3 regions of the Microbacterium sp. AISO3 genome follow, and region 1 is predicted to be linked to each of the others. Evidence: predicted binding sites of a transcription regulator. Region 1 holds the regulator's gene; each other region holds the start of a gene.
What was found. The regulator LexA, encoded in region 1, represses DNA repair genes until DNA is damaged. The targets are predictions, from matches to a motif close to TCGAACANNTGTTCGA.

Region 1 (7,291 bases):
TCCACCTCATGAGCGCCGCCGCGGTCAAGGTCGGACTCGCCGACGACCCCGCCACGCAGCTCGACCTCGACGAGGCCCGCAAGCTCATCAACGCCCTCGCCGGGCTCATCACCGCCGGCGCGCCCGAGATCAGCGACATGCACGCGCGCTCGCTGCGCGACGGCCTGCGCTCGCTGCAGCTGGCCTTCCGCGAGGCGTCGACGATCCCCGACCCGATCGGCAAGGGCCCCGGCGAGAAGTTCACCGGCCCGGTCAACTGACGTCGTTCCGGGCTCGGGCCGCGCCCGGGTCCGGGACCTCCGTCAGGACGCGCGCACCAGCTTGACCGTCAGCGAGTCGACGAGCACCGCGATGCGATCGTCGGCAGCCCACCGCGAAGCGAGCCGCGACAGCACGGCGTCGAGCTCGGCGGCATCCAGTCCGTCGATGAGATGGAGCCGAACGACCAGCTCGGGTCCGCGCATCCGCGCGTCGGGATCCCCCGCCGCGACCGAGAGGTCGAGCACCGCGAGTTCTCCCCCGATGCTCGCCTGCAGTGCGGTGAAGACCTCGGGTGAGGTCGGTGCGGGCTCCCACGGCAGACCCTGACCGATCGCCCAGACGGCAGGTCGCCGCAGCACGAACTCCGTCTCGGAGCCCGGATCGATCACGATCAGGTCGGTGTCATCGGATGCCGCGGCCATGGCCGTGCGCACACCGTCGGCCGGGACCGGCCGAGCGACGGAATCCCACCGCGCCAGCGCCGCGACCGAGGTGAAGACCGGCAGGACCCGACGACCGTCGGGGGCCGCGACCGTGACGATCGACAGCTCCTGCGTCTTGTCGACACGGAGCCCGGTGGGTCCGATCCCCTCGTCGCCCTTCTCGGGGACGAGCGGGATCAGCAGCCGCGCCGTGCGGTACGCCTCGACGACCGCCACCGCGTCACCAGCGCCGACGCGGAACGCCTCCAGCGCGGCGAGCAGCGCGGGATCGGCGGAGCCATCGTCGCCGGCGTGCGGGTTGGACTCGAAGCTGCGCCCCTCCCAGGGCACGCCCGCCGAATCGGCCGCGTGGCCGCAGCCGTCGTCAGTCTCCGGCGACATCCAGCGCCTCGGCCAGCGTGAACGCACCGGCGTAGAGTGCCTTGCCGACGATCGCGCCCTCGACGCCGAGGGGCACGAGCTCGCGGAGCGCGGCGATGTCGTCGAGGCTCGAGATCCCACCGGATGCGACCACGGGCTTGGGCGTCCGCGAGGTGATCTCGCGCAGCAGCTCGATGTTGGGTCCCTGCAGGGTGCCGTCCTTGGTCACGTCGGTGACGACGTAGCGGCTGCAGCCGGCATCCTCGAGGCGCTCCAGGACGTCCCAGAGGTCGCCGCCGTCTCGCGTCCAGCCGCGGGCGGCGAGCGTCGTGCCGCGGACGTCGAGTCCCACCGCGATCGCGTCGCCGTAGCGTCCGATCACGTCGGCCGCCCACTCCGGGTTCTCGAGCGCCGCAGTGCCGAGGTTGATGCGGGTCGCTCCGCTCTCGAGGGCCGCCTCGAGCGTCGCGTCGTCGCGGATGCCACCCGAGAGCTCGATCTGCACGCCCTTGACCTGCTTGATGACCTTGCGCAGCACGGCGGCGTTGTTGCCGCGGCCGAAGGCGGCGTCGAGGTCGACGAGATGGATCCACTGCGCGCCCTGCTTGGCCCAGGCGAGGGCCGCGTCGACGGGGTCGCCATAGGTCGTCTCGCTGCCGGCTTCGCCCTGGGTCAGGCGCACGGCCTTCCCGTCGGCGACGTCGACCGCGGGCAGGAGGATCAGTTCGGGGGTGGACGCGAAGTCGTTCATCACATTCCAGGGGTGGGTCGGGATGCGCGCTCGTCCACGCGAGCGCACCAGAGGGAGACTAGTGGCGCGGCAGGGCGCCGATCCAATTGGCGAGGAGACGGATGCCGGCGGCCCCCGACTTCTCGGGGTGGAACTGCGTCGCAGACAGCGGCCCGTTCTCGACCGCGGCGAGGAACGGTGCGCCGTAGTCGCACCACGTCAGCACGGGCTCGGCGAAGGGCTTCATGACCTCGAGGCTCCAGTCCTGGGCGCCGTAGGAGTGCACGAAGTAGAAGCGCTCGTCCTCCAGCCCGTCGAACAGCGTCGACCCCGCCCCGGCACGGACGGTGTTCCAGCCCATGTGGGGCAGCACGGGCGCCTGCAGCTCGGTGACGGTGCCCGGCCACTGTCCGAGGCCCTCGGTGTCATCGCCGCGCTCCACGCCGTTGCCGAACATGATCTGCATCCCGACGCAGATGCCCAGCACCGGACGTCCCCCGGCCAGGCGCCGCTCGATGATCTCGTCGCCGCGGCTCTCGCGCAGGGCGGCCATGACGGCGCTGAAAGCACCGACTCCCGGAACGAGAAGCCCGTCGGCGTCGCGGATGAGGCCGCGGTCCGACGTCAACCGCGCATCTGCCCCCGCGGCGGAAAGAGCCTTGACCGCCGAGTGGACGTTGCCCGACCCGTAGTCGAGCACGGCGACGAGCGGCGCGCGTTCGGTCCGGTCACCCTCGGTCATAGGGCGCCCTTCGTGCTGGGGATGCCGTGCACGAGCGGATCGAGCGCCTTCGCCTGCCGGAAAGCTCGGGCGAACGCCTTGTACTCCGCTTCGGCGATGTGGTGCGGATCACGTCCGCCGAGGACGCGGACGTGCACCGTCAGCCCGGCGTTGAACGCGATGGCCTCGAACGTGTGTCGCACGAGCGAACCGGTGAAGTGCCCGCCGATGAGGTGGAACTCGTAACCGTCCGGCTCCCCCGAGTGCACGAGGTACGGACGCCCCGAGATGTCGACGACCGCCTGCGCGAGCGCCTCGTCGAGGGGCACGAGTGCATCACCGTAGCGGGAGATGCCCGACTTGTCGCCCAGCGCGGAACGCAGCGCCTGTCCGAGCACGATCGCCACATCCTCCACCGTGTGGTGCGCGTCGATGTGCGTATCGCCCGTCGCGCGCACGGTCAGGTCGGTGAGCGAGTGCTTCGCGAACGCCGTCAGCAGGTGGTCGAAGAACGGCACGGTCGTCTCGATCGTGCTGATCCCGGTGCCGTCGAGGTTGAGCTCGAGCTCGACGCTCGACTCGCTCGTGGCGCGACGGATGCTGGCCGTTCGGGGGCTGGTCATGCCTCCGAGTCTATCGAGGCCAGTGCTTCGAGGAACGCGGTCGTCTCGTCTTCCGTGCCGGCGCTCACACGCAGGCTGTGCGGGATGCCCACGTCGCGGACGAGGATGCCGCGGTCGTACAGAGCCTGCCAGGTCGCCCGCGGGTCGTCGACGCCGTCGAACAGCACGAAGTTCGTCCAGCTCTCGTACGCGTGATAGCCGAGGGCGTCGAGCGTCGCCGACATCCGGTCGCGCTGCGCGACGATCTCGTCGACCATCCGGAGCATCGTCGTCGAGTGGGAGAGGGCGGCTGTCGCCGCCGCCTGCGTCAGCGCGCTCAAGTGGTACGGCAGTCGGACGAGCCGGAGCGCGTCGATGAGCGTGGGGTCGGCGGCGAGGTAGCCGACGCGGGCGCCGGCGAAGGCGAAGGCCTTGCTCATCGTGCGCGACACGACGAGCCGGTTGCGCTCACCGAGAAGCGTCAGAGCGGAGGAGCTTTCGCGCGGCGCGAACTCCTGGTAGGCCTCGTCGACGATCACGATGCCGTCGGTGGCCCCGTACACCGCCTCGATGACGTCGAGCCCGAGGGGTGTGCCGGTGGGGTTGTTGGGCGCACACAGGAAGACGACGTCCGGGCGGAGCTCGGCGACCTGGGCTGCGGCGGAGGCGGGATCGAGCGTGAAGTCGGGTCCACGTGTCCCCGTGACGTACTGGGCGCCGGTCGCGCGCGTCAGTAGGGGGTACATCGAGTAGGTCGGACCGAAGCCCATCGCGGTGCGTCCCGGGCCTCCGAAGGCCTGGAGGAGGTGCTGCAGGACCTCGTTCGATCCGTTCGCTGCCCAGATGCGATCGGGGGTCAGGCCGTGGCCGAGGTACTCGGCGAACGACTCGCGGAGGTGGGTGAACTCGCGGTCGGGATAGCGGTTGACGTCGCGCAGGGCGCGGGCTACGGCATCCAAGATGTCGTCGGCGACCTCTTCGGGAACGGGATGCGTGTTCTCGTTGACGTTCAGCGCGACCGGAAGCGGCGCCTGCGGGGCGCCGTACGGGGTGAGGCCTCGCAGATCGTCTCTGAGGGGCAGATCATCCAGACTCGGGCTCATCCCACCCATGCTAGGCCGCGCGCGCCACTGTTGCCGCCGGAGTCAGCTCGCGGCGTACTCGGCCGGGATCGCAAGCGTCTGGCCGGCCTCGAGCTGGCCCGAGCCGAGAGCGTTCAGTCGGATGATCGCATCGACGACATCGCGGGGGTCGGCGGCGGGCGCCACCTCTTCGGCGATGGACCAGAGCGATTCGCCGGACATCACGGTCACGGTCGTGAACGAGCCGGCGGGGGCGCCGACCTCGCTCGAGGCGAGCGCGCCTCCCCCCGAGAGCACGGCTGCTGTGACGGCGACGACCGCCGGAAGGGCGGCGATCGTGGCGACGACGCGGCGTCCGCGGCGCGTCAGACGCAGGCGGGTACGGGGGGCCGGTGCGAAGCGGGCATCGATCGTGGTCATGGCATCTCCTCGGGAGCGGTAGGAAGATTCGCCCCCGCCTCTCGGCTGGGAGAGACGGGTGCGAACTTCGGTTCCGAACGTATCTTCGATATTGTGTGGTGTCAACCACCCACCGAAATCGGAGACCGATCGAAGAGACACGCGGAGCGTTCCGCGATGTCGCCGTCGTATCGGGCTACCTTTTCGACAGCGAGAGCCCACCATGAACCTCCGACATCGGGTCGGGGACGGGGCGCGACGACAGGAGACCGGCGGTATGAGCGAGAAGCCGCAGACGCGACGACGCAAGAATCTGAGCGACAAGCAGCTCGCGATCCTCGAGGTGATCCAGAACGCGATCGCCCGCAACGGCTACCCGCCGAGCATGCGCGAGATCGGCGACGCGGTCGGCCTCAAGTCGCTGTCCAGCGTCACCCACCAGCTGAACCAGCTCGAGCTCAGCGGCTACCTGCGGCGCGACCCCGGCAAGACCCGCGCGATGGAGGTGCTCATCGATCTCCCGGGCACCGCCGGCGAGAACCCGGCCGACGCCGCGCCCGCCCTCGGCGACGCCGCCCTCGTGCCGCTCGTGGGCCGCATCGCGGCGGGCGTGCCGATCACCGCCGACCAGCAGGTCGAGGAGATCTTCCCGCTGCCGCGCCAGCTCGTCGGCAAGGGCGAGCTGTTCATGCTCAAGGTCGTCGGCGACTCGATGATCGACGCGGCCATCTGCGACGGCGACTGGGTCGTCGTGCGGGCGCAGGCAACCGCCGACAACGGCGAGATCGTCGCGGCCATGCTCGACGGCGAGGCGACGGTGAAGACGCTCCGCCAGCGCGACGGCCACACGTGGCTCCTCCCCCGCAACTCGGCGTTCGAGCCGATCCTCGGCGACGACGCGACGGTGCTCGGCAAGGTCGTGGCGGTTCTGCGCACGGTCTGAGGCGCCACGGGACGGCATCCGCTCCCCACCGTCTCCCCGGTCGAGGTCGGGAAGCCAGGCCTCGCGTAGCGTGGCTGTATGTCGCAGCAGCTTCCCTATGGTTCCTGGCCGTCTCCCCTGACCGCGGCATGGGCCAGCGCGTCATCATTGCGCCTCGACGGCGCGAGCTTCGTGGGTGATGAGATCTGGTGGGGCGAGTCGCTGCCCGACGAGGCCGGTCGCGTCGCGGTCATGCGCCGCCGCGGCGATGGCACCGTGCAGGTCGTCCTCCCCGCACCCTGGAACGCCCGGTCGCGCGTGCACGAGTACGGCGGCGGAGCCTGGACGGTGTCGGATGACGGCGAGCTGTTCTTCGTCGACAAGTCCGACCAGCGCATCCGGAGCCTTCGCCCGGGCGGCGATCCCCGACCGCTCACTCCGGAGGAGACCGGCACGCACTACGGGGGCCTTCGCTGGCAGCGCGGCGTCCTCCTCGCGGTTCGCGAACGCGAACGACCCGGCGGCACGCCCGAGCGCCACATCGTCCGCATCGAGCGCGCTGACAGCGCCGAGGTTCCCGACGCCTCGAGCGTGACCGAGCTCGCCGGCGGCAGCGACTTCGTCGCCCAGCCGGCGCTGTCGCCCGATGGCTCGCGCCTCGCCTGGGTGGCCTGGGATCACCCCGACATGCCCTGGGACCGCACGCGCATCCGCGTCGCCGACCTGGACGCCGCCCGCGGCATCCGTGACGTCGCGGGCGGCGCCACCGCCGCGCTGCAGCCCGAGTGGACCGACGACGGCGCGCTGTTCTTCGCCGACGAGCCGACCGGACGCTGGAATGTCTACCGCGTCGACCCCGCGACCGACGCCCCGCCCACGGCCGTCTCGCCCGCCGACGCCGACACGGGTGGTGGCCTGTGGGTGCTCGGCACCCGCTGGTACGCGCCGCTCGATGACGGCCGCCTGGTGGCCGTGCGCACCCACGGATCGGACCAGCTCGTGATCGTGGACCGCGACGGCGGCGCCATCCCGCTTCCCTTCCCCGCCACCGCACGCGTGCAGATCGAAGACGTCCGCGGCAGCCGCGCCCTCGTCAGCGGGGCGATGCCGGGAGGGGCGGGCCTGTGGCTCGTCGACCTGGACACCGGCGAGACGAGCGCGGTCCGCGGCGGTGCTCCGGACGTCGACGCATCGTGGATCCCGCACGCCCGGCAGCTGACGACGGAGGGCCCGCACGGCCTGGTGCATGCCTTCGCCTACCCGCCGACCAACCCCGACGTCACCGCGCCGGCCGACGAACTGCCCCCGTACCTGGTCTGGGTGCACGGCGGGCCGACCTCGCACGTGGGCGGCGCAGCCGACAGCAAGGTGGCCTACTTCACGAGCCGCGGCATCGGCGTCCTCGACGTCAACTACGGCGGTTCGACGGGATACGGCCGTTCCTACCGCGAACGACTGAAGGGACAGTGGGGTGTCGTCGACGTCGACGACGTCGCCGCGGCCGCACGCGGTCTCGCCGACGAGGGTCTCGCGGATCCGTCACGGCTGGCGATCGAGGGAGGATCCGCCGGCGGCTGGACCGTGCTCGCGGCGCTCGTCGGAACGGATGTCTTCGGGGCGGGCGTCTCGCGCTACGGTGTCGGCGATGCGCGCGCTCTGGCCGCCGAGACGCACGACTTCGAGGCGCGGTACCTCGACGGTCTCATCGGCCCCCTCCCCGAAGCCGAGCCGGTCTACATCGAGCGATCGCCGCTGAGCCGACCCGAGCGGT
Region 2 (7,291 bases), on a different contig from region 1:
AACGCGGGGCCGCCGCACGCCGGCGGGTGACGGTGATCGTGGCCGCCGGCGTCGCACTGGTGCTCGCGGCCGCGGGAGCCGTCGCGTTCGCCCGCTGGGCGCTGAGCCTCGATGCGATGCGTGGGTTCGTCGAGCGGTACCCGGGCGCATACCCGCTGCCGGCGGGGGCGCCGGTCGGGATTCCGCCGTGGCTCGCCTGGCAGCACTTCTTCAACGCCTTCCTGATGGTGCTGATCATCCGCACGGGTCTGCAGGCGCGGAAGGAGAAGCGTCCCCGGGTGTTCTGGTCGCCGCGGGGCAGGCCGAAGCGCCGGACGAGCCTCACGATCTGGTTCCACCAGGCGCTCGATGTGCTCTGGATGGGCAATGGCGTCGTGTTCGTGATCCTGCTCTTCGCGACCGGACAGTGGATGCGCATCGTGCCGACGAGCTGGGAGGTCGTGCCGAACGCGGTCTCGGCGGCGTTGCAATACGTGTCGCTCGATTGGCCGACGGAGAACGGCTGGGTCAACTACAACAGCCTGCAGCAGCTCGCCTACGCCACGACGGTGTTCGTCGCTGCTCCGCTCGCGGTCGCCACCGGTGCGCGCCTCAGCACCGTCTGGCCGCGTGGTGACGGGAGGCTCAACCGTCTGTATCCGATCGAGTGGGCGCGACGCCTGCACGTGCTGGTGATGCTCTTCTTCGTCGTCTTCATCGTGACCCATGTCGCTCTCGTCCTGGCCACGGGAGCGCTTCGCAACCTCAATCACATGTATGCCGCGCAAGGGTCGGCCGACCCGGCGGCGTACGCCGACAACTGGACCGGGTTCTGGCTCTTCGTGCTGTCGCTCGGCGTCATCGTCGGCGCGTGCGTCGCCGCTCGCCCCGCTGTCCTCGTACCGATCGCACGATTGTTCGGCACGACCATCACCCGTTGACGCGCGCGGATGCCGCGCGGTGTCGCAGCCCTGACCGTCTCGGCCGCCGTCAGAAGGGAGCCGCGTCATCCTGCGGTGGTCCGCCGGTTCCGGCATCCGGTGGCGGATCGGCGGTGTCGATCGTGAAGCACACCGCCGGTATGGGGACGTCTTCGCGGTACAACCGACCGAGGGGTGAGGTCCATTCCAGGACTCCACCGCCGACCTGCCTGACCTCCCACTTCGTGAACTGCTTCATCGAATGATGCCGCTGGCAGAGGTGGGCGAGGTTGAAGATGTGGGTGTGCCCGCCCAGGGCGTGATCGATGGTGTGATCCAGTTCGCACCGGATCGCGGCACGGCGGCATCCCGGGAAACGGCAGTGCTGGTCACGGGCCATGAGGAGTTTCTTCATCGACGCGGTGGGCCGGTACGTGTCGATCTCGACCGGGGTGCGGGTGACGGGGTCGATGAAGAGTCGGTCCCACTCCGACACCCGCCCGGCGAGCTCACGCGCCGTGCCGGCATCGACAAGCCCCGCGCCCACGGCTTCGGCGGGGTTCTCGTCCTTGCCCATCAGCGTCTCCGCCGTGACGGCGACTTGCACGCGTGCGCGGATCGCCCCGAGCCCACCGGCCCGGTCGGTCCCATAAGTGGGGTCGACGACGGGCGCGCCGCCGAGGACGAGGTCTCCGAGGATGTCGGCCCGCAGCTGATCCATCGTCCGCGTATCGGCGGGCTCCTCCGCCCCGGCAACATCCTCGCGACCCGCCCCGGCGCCACCAGCGCCCGCCGACCGGGCGTCCTTGACGGACTGCCCCATCTGCGTGAGCCGGTCGAGCATCCCCGCGGCGATGACCGTCGGAAGGTTCGCGACGAGGTTCGACATCCCGTCCGTCCCGTGGAACACCCGCACGCACCGCTCCGCTGCCGCGGTCTTGTGGCGTTCGGTGAACGCCTGCGGGTGAAGCCGGGCCGCGAGAGCTTCCAGCGTGCCTCGCACCCGCGACGGCACATCCCGCTCACACACAGCGATCGCGGCCTCCGCGTACGCCGACCGCACCTCGTCCGGCACCCCCGCGCCGACCCGCACGACCACATCGACGTGGCCGCGTTCGATCCGCCGCTGCACCCACGCGTCGAACACCGCGGGGTAGTCATCGATGGCCGTCATCGCGTGGTCGATCTCACCCTGCAGGCGACGATCCGTCAGCCGCGCCATCCCCGCTGCTTCGGCTGCGACCGAGCGCAGCTCCATGTCCGACGCCATCCCACGAACCCCATCACGGCGCGCGTCGTGCAGCGCGGCGTGGCCCAGATCGGCCAGCGCTCGGGTGCGGGCGACGTCGGCGGCGTGGGAGAGCTCGAGCGCCTCGGCATACCGCGAGAAAGCGAGCGCCTGCGATGGCACGGGGGTTTCGCGTCCCACTTCGCCACCCAGGCCATTCGCTGTCATGTTCCCATCATGACAGTGGGGTACGACATTCGAATCGAACGTAAGTTCGAATGTTGGTAACTCGCTACTGAGCTCGACGGGGGACGAGGGGCGCCGGTCACGCCGAACAGCCGACGCCGAGCAGCCGAGGCCGCTAGCCGAGGCCGAATAGCCAGTCGAGGCGAGTCAGCTCGCCGAAGCCTCGCGACCTAGCCGAGCGGGGCGAACTCCGACTCAGCGGACGAAACGGACCTCGGTCAGCGTTTCGCCGAGGAACGGCTCGGTGTGCGTCTGCCCGTCGAGCGTGAAGCCGTTGCGCTCGTAGAAGCGGTGCGCGCGGGGGTTGTCCTCCGCGACCCACAGGTAGACGCCCTCGTCCTTCTCGACGGCGGCGTCGAAGAGGCGCTGGCCGATGCCGGTGCCGTGCCACGCGTCGAGGAGGTAGATGAAGTAGAGCTCGCGCATCCGAGGGGCGTCGCGATCGCGAGCCGGGCCCGACCCCACGAAACCGACGATCTCGCCGCGGACGAGCGCGGCGTGCATCCGGAAGTCCTCTCCCTGTGCGGCCCAGTGCGTCCACAGCTCGGCGAGACGTCGCGGCGACACGCTCTGGAGCGCGGCGGTGCTGATGAGGTGGTCGTACGTCTCGTGCCAGCAGGTGGCGTGCACGCGCCCGAGGGCTTCGGCGTCGACATCCCGCACCGGACGGACGACGATGTCGGTCTGCAGTTCGGCTTCCATGGCCAGACTCTACGCGCGGCCGGCGGTGGCGTGAAATCGAGGAACGGGGGTTGCGGACGGGGTCATCGGGCCCCGGCCCCGGCCCCGTCGCCGACCGCAGCCGCGGCCTCGTCGCTCGCCGCTGCCTCGATCGACACCAGGTTGACCTCTCCCGGCGTCCACCCGGCAGCGATCAGGCGGTCGTGGAGCGCCTCCTCGACGGCAGCCTGGTCGTCGTCGATGCGCACGCGCGTTCCCGTCCGCGTCGCGTCGACGACCGCATCCGGATCGAGCGTCCGTGCCGCGGCGATCAAGTCGTCTTTCATCCGATCCGCGCGGGCGGGGCCGAGCGCGGCGCGCACGATGCCGAACGAGCCCAGGCCGACCGACCATGTCGGGGCGAGTTCGAGGTCGAGCCTCCCGGCGGCGCGCTGGCGCTGCGTGGCCAGCGCCGCGCTCCGGTCCGACAGGATCATCAGCAGCGCGATCCCGCTGAGGAGCACGAGCGCAGCGCCGGCGACAGTCGTGGGCACGACCGACAGCGCCGAGCGGTAGAGGGGCGAATCCCACCCGGTGGTGAGCCCGACGACGGCGCGGCACAGGGAGAAGACCCCGTACGCGGCCATGGTCACCGCGAGCAGCCGGGACCCGCGTCTCGCGGCGATGGCCGGCTGCATCGCCGCGGCGCTGGTCAGCCCGCAGGCGGCAGCCACGACCACGACCTTCACCGCGAGGGACGCCGGCATCCCGACCGTCGTGGACACGACCCCGACCACGGCGGCGAGCGAAAGGGCGACCCCGGCACGGGCGAGAACCCTGCCGCTCAATGAGCCCAGCCCGGCGAAGACCAGACCGGGGGCCAGAACCATGGCGATGTCGCTGATGACGAGGGTCGCGGCGTCGCCGGTCTTCGTGTGCACGAGGTACAGCAGGCTCGCCGCCGTCGCCGACAGCGCGCCCACGATGCCGAAGCGCAGCAGTCCAGCGCGGCGTCGCCAGCTCGGCCGCAGGGCGAGCACCCCGACGAGTCCGGCGATGGTCGCCAGACACGCGCAGACCAGTGCGGCCCCTGCTGTCAGCACGGCCCCACCCCCTCGCGCGCCGGCCCGTGAAGCGCGCTCACTCGCAACCTACGCGCTTCGGGGACCGGGAGAAAAGCATCGCGGTCCAGAGGGTGCAAACCGGCCTGCTATGGTCGTGTCCCGACACGGGGTGCCCGCGACCGCGAGCTGAGATCAGACCCGTCGAACCTGCTCCAGTGCAATGCTGGCGAAGGGATGTCGAAATGCGCGATGTCGTGCCCACCGTCCGAGGACCGGAAGCGGCGCTCCGAGCGCTGCGGGATGCCGTTCCGCTCACCCACTGCGTGACCAACGCCGTCGTCACCGGGTTCACCGCGAATGCGCTGCTCGCGCTCGGGGCGAGTCCTGCCATGGTCGACATCGCCGGTGAAGCGGGGATCTTCGCCGGAATCGCCGACGGTGTGCTGATCAACCTCGGCACCCCGAATCCCCAGCAGCAGGCCAGCGCCCGTGAGATCGTGGCGGCGACGCGGCGCTGGGTGCTGGACCCTGTCGCGGTCGGGATGCTGCCGATCCGCACCGCTCTCGCGGCGGAGCTCGTCGCCGCTCGACCCGCGATCATCCGGGGCAATGCCTCGGAGGTCGCGGCGGTCGCCGGCGGCGGTTCCGGCGGACGGGGCGTCGACAGCGTCGACGACCCGGACTCGGTGCACGCGGCGGCTGTCGACCTCGCGCGCCGGACCGGGACGGTGGTCGCGGTGTCGGGAGAGGTCGATCTCATCACCGACGGCGAGCGGGTCGCGCGGGTGCGCGGGGGAGATCCCCTGCTGACCCGGGTCACCGGCGGGGGCTGTTCGCTGGGCGCGACGATGGCGGCCTTCCTCGGCGTCGTCGAGCCGTTCTCGGCGGCGATCGCCGCGTCGGTCGTGCACAAGCACGCGGCCGAGGCCGCGGCATCCGTCTCGTCCGGCCCCGGTTCGTTCGCCGTCGCGTTCCTCGACGCGCTCGCGGCGCTGAGCCCCGAGGACCTCGACGGGTCCCGGGTCGAGGCGCACCTCGCGGGCGCGGAGGCGACGCGGTGACCCGCCGGGTCGACCTCGCTCTGCACCTCGTCACCGATGACCGGCTCGATGCCGACGCGCTGCCGTCGATCGTCGACGCCGCGATCGACGGGGGCGTGACCGTCGTGCAGCTGCGCGACAAGAGAGTGAGCGCGGCGGAGCTCGTCCGCCGCGCTCGGGTGCTGTCGGAGGTGATCGCCGGACGGGTCCCCCTGCTCATCGACGACCGGGTCGACGTCGCCCTCGCCGCCATCGATGCGGGTGCCCGCGTGGACGGCGTGCATCTCGGTCAGAACGACATCCCACCCACGACCGCGCGCAGGCTGCTCGGGACGGGCGCCGTCATCGGGTGGACGGCGAACACGGCGGCGCATCTGCAAGCCGCCCACGCGATGCCGCACGGAACCCTCGATTATCTCGGTGTCGGTGTGATCCGGCCGACCTCCACGAAGGCCGATCACCCGCCGGCCCTCGGCATCGACGGATTCGCCGAACGCGCCGCGGCCACGCCGCTCGCGTGCGTCGCGATCGGCGGCGTCGTCGCCGAGGACGTCGTTCCGCTTCGCCGTGCGGGCGCGGCCGGGGTCGCCGTCGTGTCGGCGATCTGTGGCGCCGCAGATCCCGCCGCCGCGGCCCGTGCCTTCGCCCGCGGGGGCGACCGGTGACCCCGGGGGTACCGGCGGCGCCCCGGGTGCCGCGGGTGCTGAGCATCGCCGGCACCGACCCCTCGGGCGGCGCCGGCATCCAGGCCGACCTGAAGTCGATCGCCGCGATGGGCGGCTACGGGATGGCCGTCGTGACGGCGCTCGTGGCGCAGAACACCCGCGGCGTGCGGGCGGTGCACGTGCCTCCGGCTGAGTTCCTGCGCGCGCAGCTCGACGCCGTGGGCGACGACGTCGAGATCGATGCCATCAAGATCGGGATGCTGCACTCCGCGCCGCTCATCGCGGTCGTCGACGACTGGCTCGCTCGCCGCGGCCACGACCTCGTCGTGCTGGACCCCGTCATGGTCGCCACGAGCGGCGATCGCCTGCTCGACCCCGCCGCGGAGGCTGCGATCCGCGACCTCTGCCGGCGCGCCGCCCTCGTGACGCCCAACCTCCCCGAGCTGGCCGTCCTGACGGAGGAGCCGGTCGCGCGGTCGTGGCGGGATGCGCTCGCGCAGGCGTTGCGCTTCGCCCGCGCCTCGGGCTCGATCGTGCTGGTCAAGGGCGGGCATCTCGCCGGCGAGGACTGCCCCGACGCGATCGTGACGCCGGACGGCGTCGCCGCAGAGGTGGCCCGGCGGCGCATCGCCTCGACCAACACGCACGGCACCGGATGCTCGCTGTCGTCGGCGATGGCGACCCTCGGCGCGAGCGGCGTCGACTGGACCGACGCCCTCCCGCGCGCCACGGCGTGGCTGGCCGGTGCGATCACGGCCGGCGCGGCGCTCGGCGTCGGTCGCGGCAACGGGCCCGTCGACCACCTGCACGAACTGCGCCCGCACCTCCCGTCGCCGGTGTCGCCTGTCTCGTCGGTGTCGTGGACAGCGCGCGTATGGGCCGAGGCGGCTCCGCTGCGCGCAGCCGTCGACGCGTGCGGCTTCGTCGACGGGCTGCGCACGGGGTCGCTCGATGAGCCCGTGTTCGCCTGGTACCTCGAACAGGACGCGCTGTACCTCTCGGAGTACGCCCGCGTGCTCGCCCGCGCCAGCGCTCTCGCGCCGCGGAGCGATGAACAGGTGTTCTGGGCGGAAGCCGCCGCCTCGGCGATCGCAGTCGAGTCGGAGCTGCATCGCTCGCGCGTCGACGCAGATACCGCGGAACCGGCGCCCACGACGCTCGCGTATACCGATCACCTGCATGCGGCGTCGGCCCGCGGCTCGTACGGCGAACTGGTCGCCGCCCTCCTGCCGTGCTTCTGGCTCTACTCCGATGTGGGCGAGCGGTTCGCAGCGGCATCCCACGCGCGGCATCCGTATCGGGACTGGCTCTCGACCTATGCCGACCCCGCGTTCGCCGCGTCGACTCGTGCCGCGATCGAGATCGCCGACCGGGCCGCCGCAGGCGCATCGGCGTTCGAGCGTGAGCGGATGAGCGTCGCGTTCGAACGATCGATGCGCCACGAGCTCGCCTTCTTCGAGGCCCCCGTCGCAGCGCTGGTCGGCGCAGC
Region 3 (7,291 bases), on a different contig from region 1:
CGATCCGAAGAGCTCGGCGCCGGGAAGCTCGACGTCGTGTGAGACCCCGACGTATCCGACGTGACCGCCGGCGCGGGTGGAGCGGATCGCCTGCATCATCGACTCCTGCGTGCCGACCGCTTCGATGACCGAGTGCGCGCCCAATCCGTCGGTGAGCTGCTTGATTCGCGCGACGCCGTCGCCGCCGCGCTCCTCGACGATGTCGGTCGCGCCGAATCGGCGGGCGAGCGCCTGGCGGTCGGCGTGGCGCGACATCGCGATGATGCGCTCGGCCCCGAGCTGCTTGGCAGACAGGATGCCGAGAAGTCCGACGGCGCCATCGCCGACGACCGCGACGGTCTTGCCGGGGCCGGCCTGAGCGGCGACGGCGGCGAACCACCCGGTGCCGAGCACGTCGGATGCCGCCAGCAGGCCGCGGATCTGGTCGTCGGTGGGCTGGCCCGGGACGACGACGAGCGTGCCGTCGGCCAGGGGGACGCGCAGGCGTTCGGCCTGCGAGCCGAGACGGCCCATCGGCACGCGGTCGACGCAGTGCGACTGGTAGCCGTCGCGGCAGATCTCGCAGGTGTTGTCGGAGGCGATGAACGAGCCGACGACGAAGTCGCCGACGGAGAGTCCGCTGACATCGTCGCCGATCTGCTCGACGACGCCGACGTACTCGTGCCCCATCGGGATGGGGCGCTTGATGGCGTCTTCGCCGCGATAGGGCCACAGGTCGGAGCCGCAGATGCAGGCCGCCGCCACGCGGATGACGGCATCCGTGGGCTTCTCGATGACCGGGTCGGGGCGTTCCTCGACGCGGACGTCGCCGGGGGCGTGCATGATGACTCCGCGCATGGTGGTTGTCCCTTCGTAGCGGTGATCCCATTCCACCTCATGCGAGGGCCGGCGGGTCCCTCCTGGCCAACCGTGCGGCATGCTGGCATCATGCGGGCGCTCGCGGTGGTGGAACGGCACCAAGCGACGGCGTTTCTGGCGGCGCTCGGCGTCGGTGCGGTCGTGGGGCTCGCGATGCCGCGCTTCGGTGAGGCGATCGAGCCGGCGCTCACCCCCGTGCTGGGCGTGCTGCTGTTCCTCACCTTCCTTTCGATACCGCTCTCCGGGATGCGCGATGCGATGCGCGACGCTCGGTTCGTCGGGGCGGTGATGGTCGCGAACTTCGTCGTGGTTCCTGCGATCGTCTGGCTGCTGTCGCGCTTTGTCGCGGGTGACCGGGCGCTGCTGCTCGGCGTGCTTCTGGTGCTGCTGACGCCCTGCGTCGATTACGTCATCGTCTTCGCGGGCCTCGCTGGAGGGTCACGTGAGCGGCTGCTGGCGGCGACGCCGATACTCATGATCACGCAGCTGCTGCTCCTGCCCGCATATGTGTGGGTGATGGCCGGGGAACAGGCTGTCGCGGCGATCGATCCGCGTCCGTTCGCCGAAGCGTTCGTTGTGCTGATCGTCGTTCCACTTGCGCTGGCCGCCGTCGCTCAGGCCGCGGCTCGGCGCTCGCGGCGCGTCCGGACGGTGTCGCAGCGGCTCCTGGGTGCCATGGTGCCGGTGATGATGCTGACACTGTTCGTCGCGGTCGCCTCGCAGACGGCAGCGGTCGGGGACGCGATGTGGAAACTGGCGCCTGTCGTGCCGATCTTCATGGCCTTCGTGCCGTGCGCGGCGGCGGTGGGAGTCGTCGTGGGCCGTGTCGCGCGACTCGACGTCCCGCGACGGCGTTCGGTGGTCTTCAGCGCGGTGACGCGCAATTCGCTCGTCGTCCTCCCGCTCGCGCTCGCGTTGCCGATGACGCTCGCGCTGACTCCGCTCGTGGTGATCACGCAGACACTCGTCGAACTCGTCGCGATGGTCGTGCTGGTCGCGGTGGTGCCCCGGGTCGTGCCGGGGGAGGTGCCCGGGGGCCGTGATCGGGGTGTGAACGGCTCAGGGCCGGCGGGGTGAGTTCCCGCCCGGAGCGGCGCCCGCCGTCGGGGTCGTGGTCGTGTCGACTCGCGCCGTGAGTGAGACGCCGTACCCGGATGACGTGTCTCCTGAGACCGTTGCGAGCTGAAGCGCGCCGCCGTCGTCGCCGAAGACGTTGTCGGAGGCGAGCGACACCTGCTCGAGGTTGCGCGCGGAACCGCTGTAGGCAGGGAGCGCGTAGACGGCGGTGCAGATGTCCTCGGGGAGGGCGACCTGGGATGTCGCGACGGCGTTCACGGCGTCGGTCATCGCCGACGTGTCGGGGTACACCTCGAAGTGGATGTGCGGCCAGCGGCCCGTGTAGCAGGCGGGGATGACCGAGGTGAAGGTGACGACGCCGGATGCGTCGGCAACCTGCACGCCGCGCAGGTAGGTCTCGTTCTCGACTCCGTTCGAGTACATCGAATACCCGCCGGCGGCGTCGCAGTGCCAGACGTAGACCGCGGCACCCGCGAACGGGACGTCGCCCCGGGCCGTGTCGAGGATCGTGAGCCGGAGGGTCATGGGCACGCCATCGGCCGTCGTCCCGCCTTCGAGCGACGATCGGATGTCGCTGCGGACGATTCCGGACCGCTCGAGGATGTCGGGTCCGTTCGACCCGTCGCCGGGGTAGGGGCCGGCGGTTTCGTCGGGAATCTCGCCGGCGGGCAGGTCGGAGTTCGCGAGGGCTGTCGCGGACGGTGTTGCGGTGGGTGTCGCGGTCGGTGCCGCGGTGGCCGAGGCCGACGGCGAGGCGGTCGCCGTGGGAGTGCAGGCCGCGAGAGCTGCGGCGCCCAGTCCGAGGCCGGCGAGGCTCAGCACGGAGCGGCGGCTCATCAGCGTGCGGATGTCGAACGGGGCGCCCTGGTCGACGACCTCGTCGTCGGCGCGGTCGAGCAGACGGCCCTCGTAGGCCGGCCCTGCGGGCGTGTGGTCGGGTTCGGGGATGCGGTTCACGTCGGACTCCTCGGTCGGTTCGACCACCGAGCATCGCCGGTCAGCCCATCCGTATCGTTGGGTGGACCTATGCGCCGGATATGAGACCCGCCCCAGACGCCGCGCGGTCAGAAGGGTGGTCTGTCCGGTGGCGGATCGGCGGTGTCGATGGTGAAGCACACCGCGGGTATGGGTACGTCTTCGCGGTAGACCCTGCCGAGGGGTGAGGTCCATTCGAGGACCCCGCCGCCGAGCTGCCGGACTTCCCATTTCGTGAATTGCTTCATCGAATGGTGTCGTTGGCAGAGGTGGGCGAGGTTGAAGATGTGGGTGTGCCCGCCGAGGGCGTAGTCGATGGTGTGGTCGATCTCGCAGCGGATCGCGGCTCGCCGGCATCCGGGGAACCGGCAGTGCTGATCCCGCGCCATCAGGAGTTTCTTCATCGATGCGGTAGGCCGGTACGTGTCGATCTCGACCGGGGTGCGGGTGACGGGGTCGATGAACAGCCGGTCCCATTCGCTGACCTGCCCGGCGAGCTGCCGTGCCGTGTCGGAGTCGATCAGCCCGGCGCCCACAGCTTCGGCGGGGTTCTCGTCCCGCCCCATCAGGGTCTCCGCGGTGACGGCGACTTGCACGCGTGCCCGGATCGCGCCGAGCCCACCGGGCCGGTCGGTCCCGTAGGTCGGGTCGATCACGGGTGTCCCACTGAGGACGAGGTCGCCGAGGATGTCGGCCCGCAGTTGATCCATGGTCCGCGTATCGGCCGGCTCGCTCTCCGCGACGGGGGCCGCGCCCGCAGCATCCGTCCCGGCGGCGCCCGCGCCAGTCTCCGCCCAAGCGTCCTTCACGGACTGTCCCATCTGCGTGAGCCGGTCGAGCATCCCCGCCGCGATCACCGTGGGCAAATTGGCGACGAGGTTCGACATCCCATCGGTTCCGTGGAACACGCGTACGCATCGTTCCGCCGCCGCGGTCTTGTGCCGCTCTGTGAACGTCTGCGGGTGCAACCTGGCCGCCAGGGCCTCCAGCGTGCCTCGCACCCGGGAGGGCACGTCCCGCTCGCACACCCCGATCGCGGCCTCCGCGTAAGCCGACCGCACCTCCGCCGGCACCCCGGCACCGACCCGCACGACCACGTCGACGTGGCCGCGTTCGATCCGCCGCTGAACCCATGCGTCGAACACCGCGGGATAGTCGTCGATGACGGTCATCGCGTGGTCGATCTCACCCTGCAACCGCCGGTCGGTGAGCCGCGCCATCCCGGCAGCTTCGGCCGCGACCGACCGCAGCTCCATATCCGACGCCATCCCCCGCACCCCATCACGGCGCGCCTCACGCAGGGCCGACCAGCCCAGCTCCGCCAACGCACGAACCCGCGAGACATCAGCCGCATGGAACTGGTCGAGCGCCTTTGCGAACACGGAGAACGCGTCGGCGTGCGGCGACGCATCTGCGGCACCGTCGCGCCCGAGCCCTCCGCCGTCGTTCGATGTCATGTTCCCATAATCTCAGCGATCTCCGACATCGGAGGTGGATATACGTTCGACGGTGGATAAGTCGCGACGTACGCGAATTGTGCAGGAATCGCCATGCCCGCCGACAGCAGAAACCGCGAAAAGGCGGCATGACGAGCTGACTCATCCTGCTGTCAAGAGGATGCGGCTGGGGGGCAGCCGCGGGCACCATCGCACCATGAGTGACGACGACGACCAGACGCGGCACGAGTTCCGCGACGCCGTGAACATGAGCCCCGCCGAGCTCGAGAAATGGCTCGATACCGACGAGTCGAAGAAGGTCGGTCAGAAGGACGGCGGCGGCGAGTCGACGGGCCACCAGTCGGGCCGACGCATCGTCGACCTCCTCCGCACCAAGAAGGACGAGCTCACCGAATCGGACCTGAAGCACATGCGGAAAGTCGTCGGCTACGTCAACCGGCACCTCGCGCAGCGCCCCTCGGGCGACATCACCGAGACGGCCTGGCGCTATTCGCTCATGAACTGGGGCCACGACCCCGCGAAGAAGTGACTGCCTCCGCCGAGCAGGCCTCCGCCGCGCGGGAGAATGGAGCCGTGAGCATCCCCGCGTCCTCAGGTCTGACCGAGCTGCCCGAACCGCGATTCGTCCTCGTGGGCGAGGACGGCCACCGCATCGCCACCTACTCGTGGGGAGAGGACGACCTTCCGACGGTCGTCGTCGTGCACGGGTTCGCGTCGAACACGAAGGACAACTGGGTCTCGACCGGGTGGGTGCGCGACCTTCAGCGCGCGGGCTTCCGCGTGCTCGGTCTCGATCAGCGAGGACACGGTGCGAGCGACAAGCCGCATCGTGCCGCCGACTACGACCTGCACCAGCTCGCATCCGACGTCGAAGCTGTGCTCGACACCTATCTCGTCGACACGGCGATGTACGTCGGCTACTCGCTGGGCGCGCGTGTGGGCTGGGAGGTGCTCCAGGACTTCTCCGCGCGCATCACGCGCGGCGTGCTGGGCGGCGTGCCCGACGGCATCCCGCTCGCGCGCCTCGACATCGATCAGGTGCGCGCGCTCGTCGAGAACGGCACCGAGGTGACCGACCCCGTCACGCAGAACTACGTGCGGCTCACCGAGCGCGTCCCCGGCAACGACCTGCGGGCGCTGCTGGCGATCGCCGGCGGCATGCGCGCCTCCGGCACCGTCGATCCCGACCCCGCGAACGCGCCGGAGCAGCCCGTGCTGTTCGCCACGGGATCTCGTGACGCCATCATCGAGGGATCGAAAGCGCTCGCCGCCGCGACGCCGCAGGGGCGCTTCGTCGAGATCCCCGACCGGCACCACTTCAACGCACCGGGGTCGCGGGTGTTCCGCCAGACCGCGATCGAGTTCCTCACGGAGGGATGACGCCGTATCCGCCCGGGCGCCGGCTGTGGCGTCAGGACGACGCGCGCCGATACGCGTCGCCGAGCCATCGGTCGTAGGCGAGCCACGGATCGGATGCCGCCGCCCGTACCGTCTCGATGTGCTCGGTCAGCGGGCTCACGAGGGTGAACCACTCGCCGCCCTCGCGGAGTGCGGCGAACTCGCGGTGCCGCTGCTGCTCGAGCGACCGCCCGCCGCGTTCGAATGCGAGGAGCTCGTCGTGCCGGATGGCGGCGAGCCGCTGCCGTGGCCGCTCGCTCGTGCCGATCTTCACGCGGGCGCCGAATCGCAGGTAGTAGACGACGGCCACGACCGGGCGGGGCAGGTCGGCGTCGAAGGCGTCACCCAGACGCCATCCGCAGCGCCGGCACACCCAGTGCCCCGTATCGGGGCTCATGCCGCCGGAGCGTCCGCCGCACACGCGGCAGGCGGACGGCATCTCGGATATCGAGGAGGCGGGCACGACTCCAGGATCGCGCCCGCCTCCGACATCCACCCGTCAGACCGTGACGACGATCTTGCCGCGGGTGTGCCCCTCTTCCAGACGGGCGTAGGCGGCGGCGGCGTCGTCGAGCGGGAAGGTCTCGGCGACCTCGACCCGCAGCGAACCGTCGGCGGCGAGACGCGCGAGCTCGGCGAGCTGCGCGGCATCCGGGCGAACCCAGATGTAGTTGCCGCCGAACTCGGATGCCGCCCGCGGGTCGGCGATCGAGGTGACGACACCGCCCTCGCGCAGCAGGTCGCGCGTGGAGTCGAGCGAGCTGCCACCCGCGAAGTCGAGCACGACGTCGACGCCGTCGGGAGCGATCTCGCGCACCCGGCCGGCCAGGCCGTCGCCGTAGACGACGGGCTCGGCGCCGAGCCCGCGGAGGTAGTCGTGGTTGCGCTCCGACGCGGTGCCGATGACGCGCGCGCCACGCAGGCGGGCGAGCTGAACACCGAACGATCCCACTCCGCCGGCCGCGCCGTGGATGAGGACGGTCGATCCCTCTCCGACGGCCGACCGCTCGATCGCCTGCAGCGCGGTCAGGCCGGTGAGCGGAATCGCAGCGGCCGCGGTGAAGTCGAGACCGTCCGGCTTGCGCGTGGCCGTTCGCACGGGGACCGCCATGTACTCGGCGACCGAGCCGCCGCTCACGACATCGGCGCGCGCGTACGCCAGCACCGGGTCGCCGACCTGGAACTCCGGGGTGTCGAGACCGACCTTCTCCACGACTCCGGCGACGTCCCACCCCGGGACGGCGGGCAGCTGGACGTCGAGCAGGCCCTGCAGGTACCCCTCGCGCACTTTGTAGTCGACGGGGTTCAGACCGGCGGCGACCACGCGCACCACGAGGGTGTCCGGCCCGATGTGGGGCATCTCCCGCTCGGTGATCTCGAAGCGGTCGTTGCCGCCGAACTCGTTGTACGTCAATGCCTTCATGTGCGGGGGCAACGTCGATGCCGTCCGGAGGATTCCCCGGCGGGATGCCGCCCGGAGGGCGGCGTCTCGGGCCGGAAGCGTAGAATCGGGGGGATCCCGTTCT

Region 2: a site for LexA is predicted at 2,390-2,405, ahead of CBF90_RS11905 (HNH endonuclease signature motif containing protein). Genes of this name have one in related genera too.
Region 3: a site for LexA is predicted at 4,402-4,417, ahead of CBF90_RS02510 (HNH endonuclease signature motif containing protein). Genes of this name have one in related genera too.

The regions. Positions count from the first base shown of each region.
Region 1 covers NZ_NHRF01000010.1:83,872-91,162, forward strand. Annotated here, with positions in the region: gene CBF90_RS14020 (DUF1844 domain-containing protein) at 1-260, shown strand, start outside; gene CBF90_RS14025 (SseB family protein) at 303-1,085, opposite strand; gene priA (bifunctional 1-(5-phosphoribosyl)-5-((5-phosphoribosylamino)methylideneamino)imidazole-4-carboxamide isomerase/phosphoribosylanthranilate isomerase PriA) at 1,069-1,815, opposite strand; gene hisH (imidazole glycerol phosphate synthase subunit HisH) at 1,874-2,536, opposite strand; gene hisB (imidazoleglycerol-phosphate dehydratase HisB) at 2,533-3,138, opposite strand; gene CBF90_RS14045 (histidinol-phosphate transaminase) at 3,135-4,220, opposite strand; gene CBF90_RS14050 (LysM peptidoglycan-binding domain-containing protein) at 4,263-4,619, opposite strand; gene lexA (transcriptional repressor LexA) at 4,876-5,541, shown strand; gene CBF90_RS14060 (prolyl oligopeptidase family serine peptidase) at 5,620-7,291, shown strand, end outside.
Region 2 covers NZ_NHRF01000007.1:160,031-167,321, forward strand. Annotated here, with positions in the region: gene CBF90_RS11900 (cytochrome b/b6 domain-containing protein) at 1-920, shown strand, start outside; gene CBF90_RS11905 (HNH endonuclease signature motif containing protein) at 970-2,355, opposite strand; gene CBF90_RS11910 (GNAT family N-acetyltransferase) at 2,569-3,075, opposite strand; gene CBF90_RS11915 (hypothetical protein) at 3,138-4,136, opposite strand; TPP riboswitch at 4,253-4,349, shown strand; gene thiM (hydroxyethylthiazole kinase) at 4,340-5,158, shown strand; gene thiE (thiamine phosphate synthase) at 5,155-5,802, shown strand; gene CBF90_RS11925 (bifunctional hydroxymethylpyrimidine kinase/phosphomethylpyrimidine kinase) at 5,799-7,291, shown strand, end outside.
Region 3 covers NZ_NHRF01000001.1:542,255-549,545, forward strand. Annotated here, with positions in the region: gene CBF90_RS02495 (zinc-dependent alcohol dehydrogenase family protein) at 1-837, opposite strand, end outside; gene CBF90_RS02500 (arsenic resistance protein) at 928-1,935, shown strand; gene CBF90_RS02505 (intradiol ring-cleavage dioxygenase) at 1,918-2,892, opposite strand; gene CBF90_RS02510 (HNH endonuclease signature motif containing protein) at 3,000-4,367, opposite strand; gene CBF90_RS02515 (DUF3140 domain-containing protein) at 4,564-4,896, shown strand; gene CBF90_RS02520 (alpha/beta fold hydrolase) at 4,941-5,747, shown strand; gene CBF90_RS02525 (GIY-YIG nuclease family protein) at 5,779-6,162, opposite strand; gene CBF90_RS02530 (NADP-dependent oxidoreductase) at 6,265-7,188, opposite strand.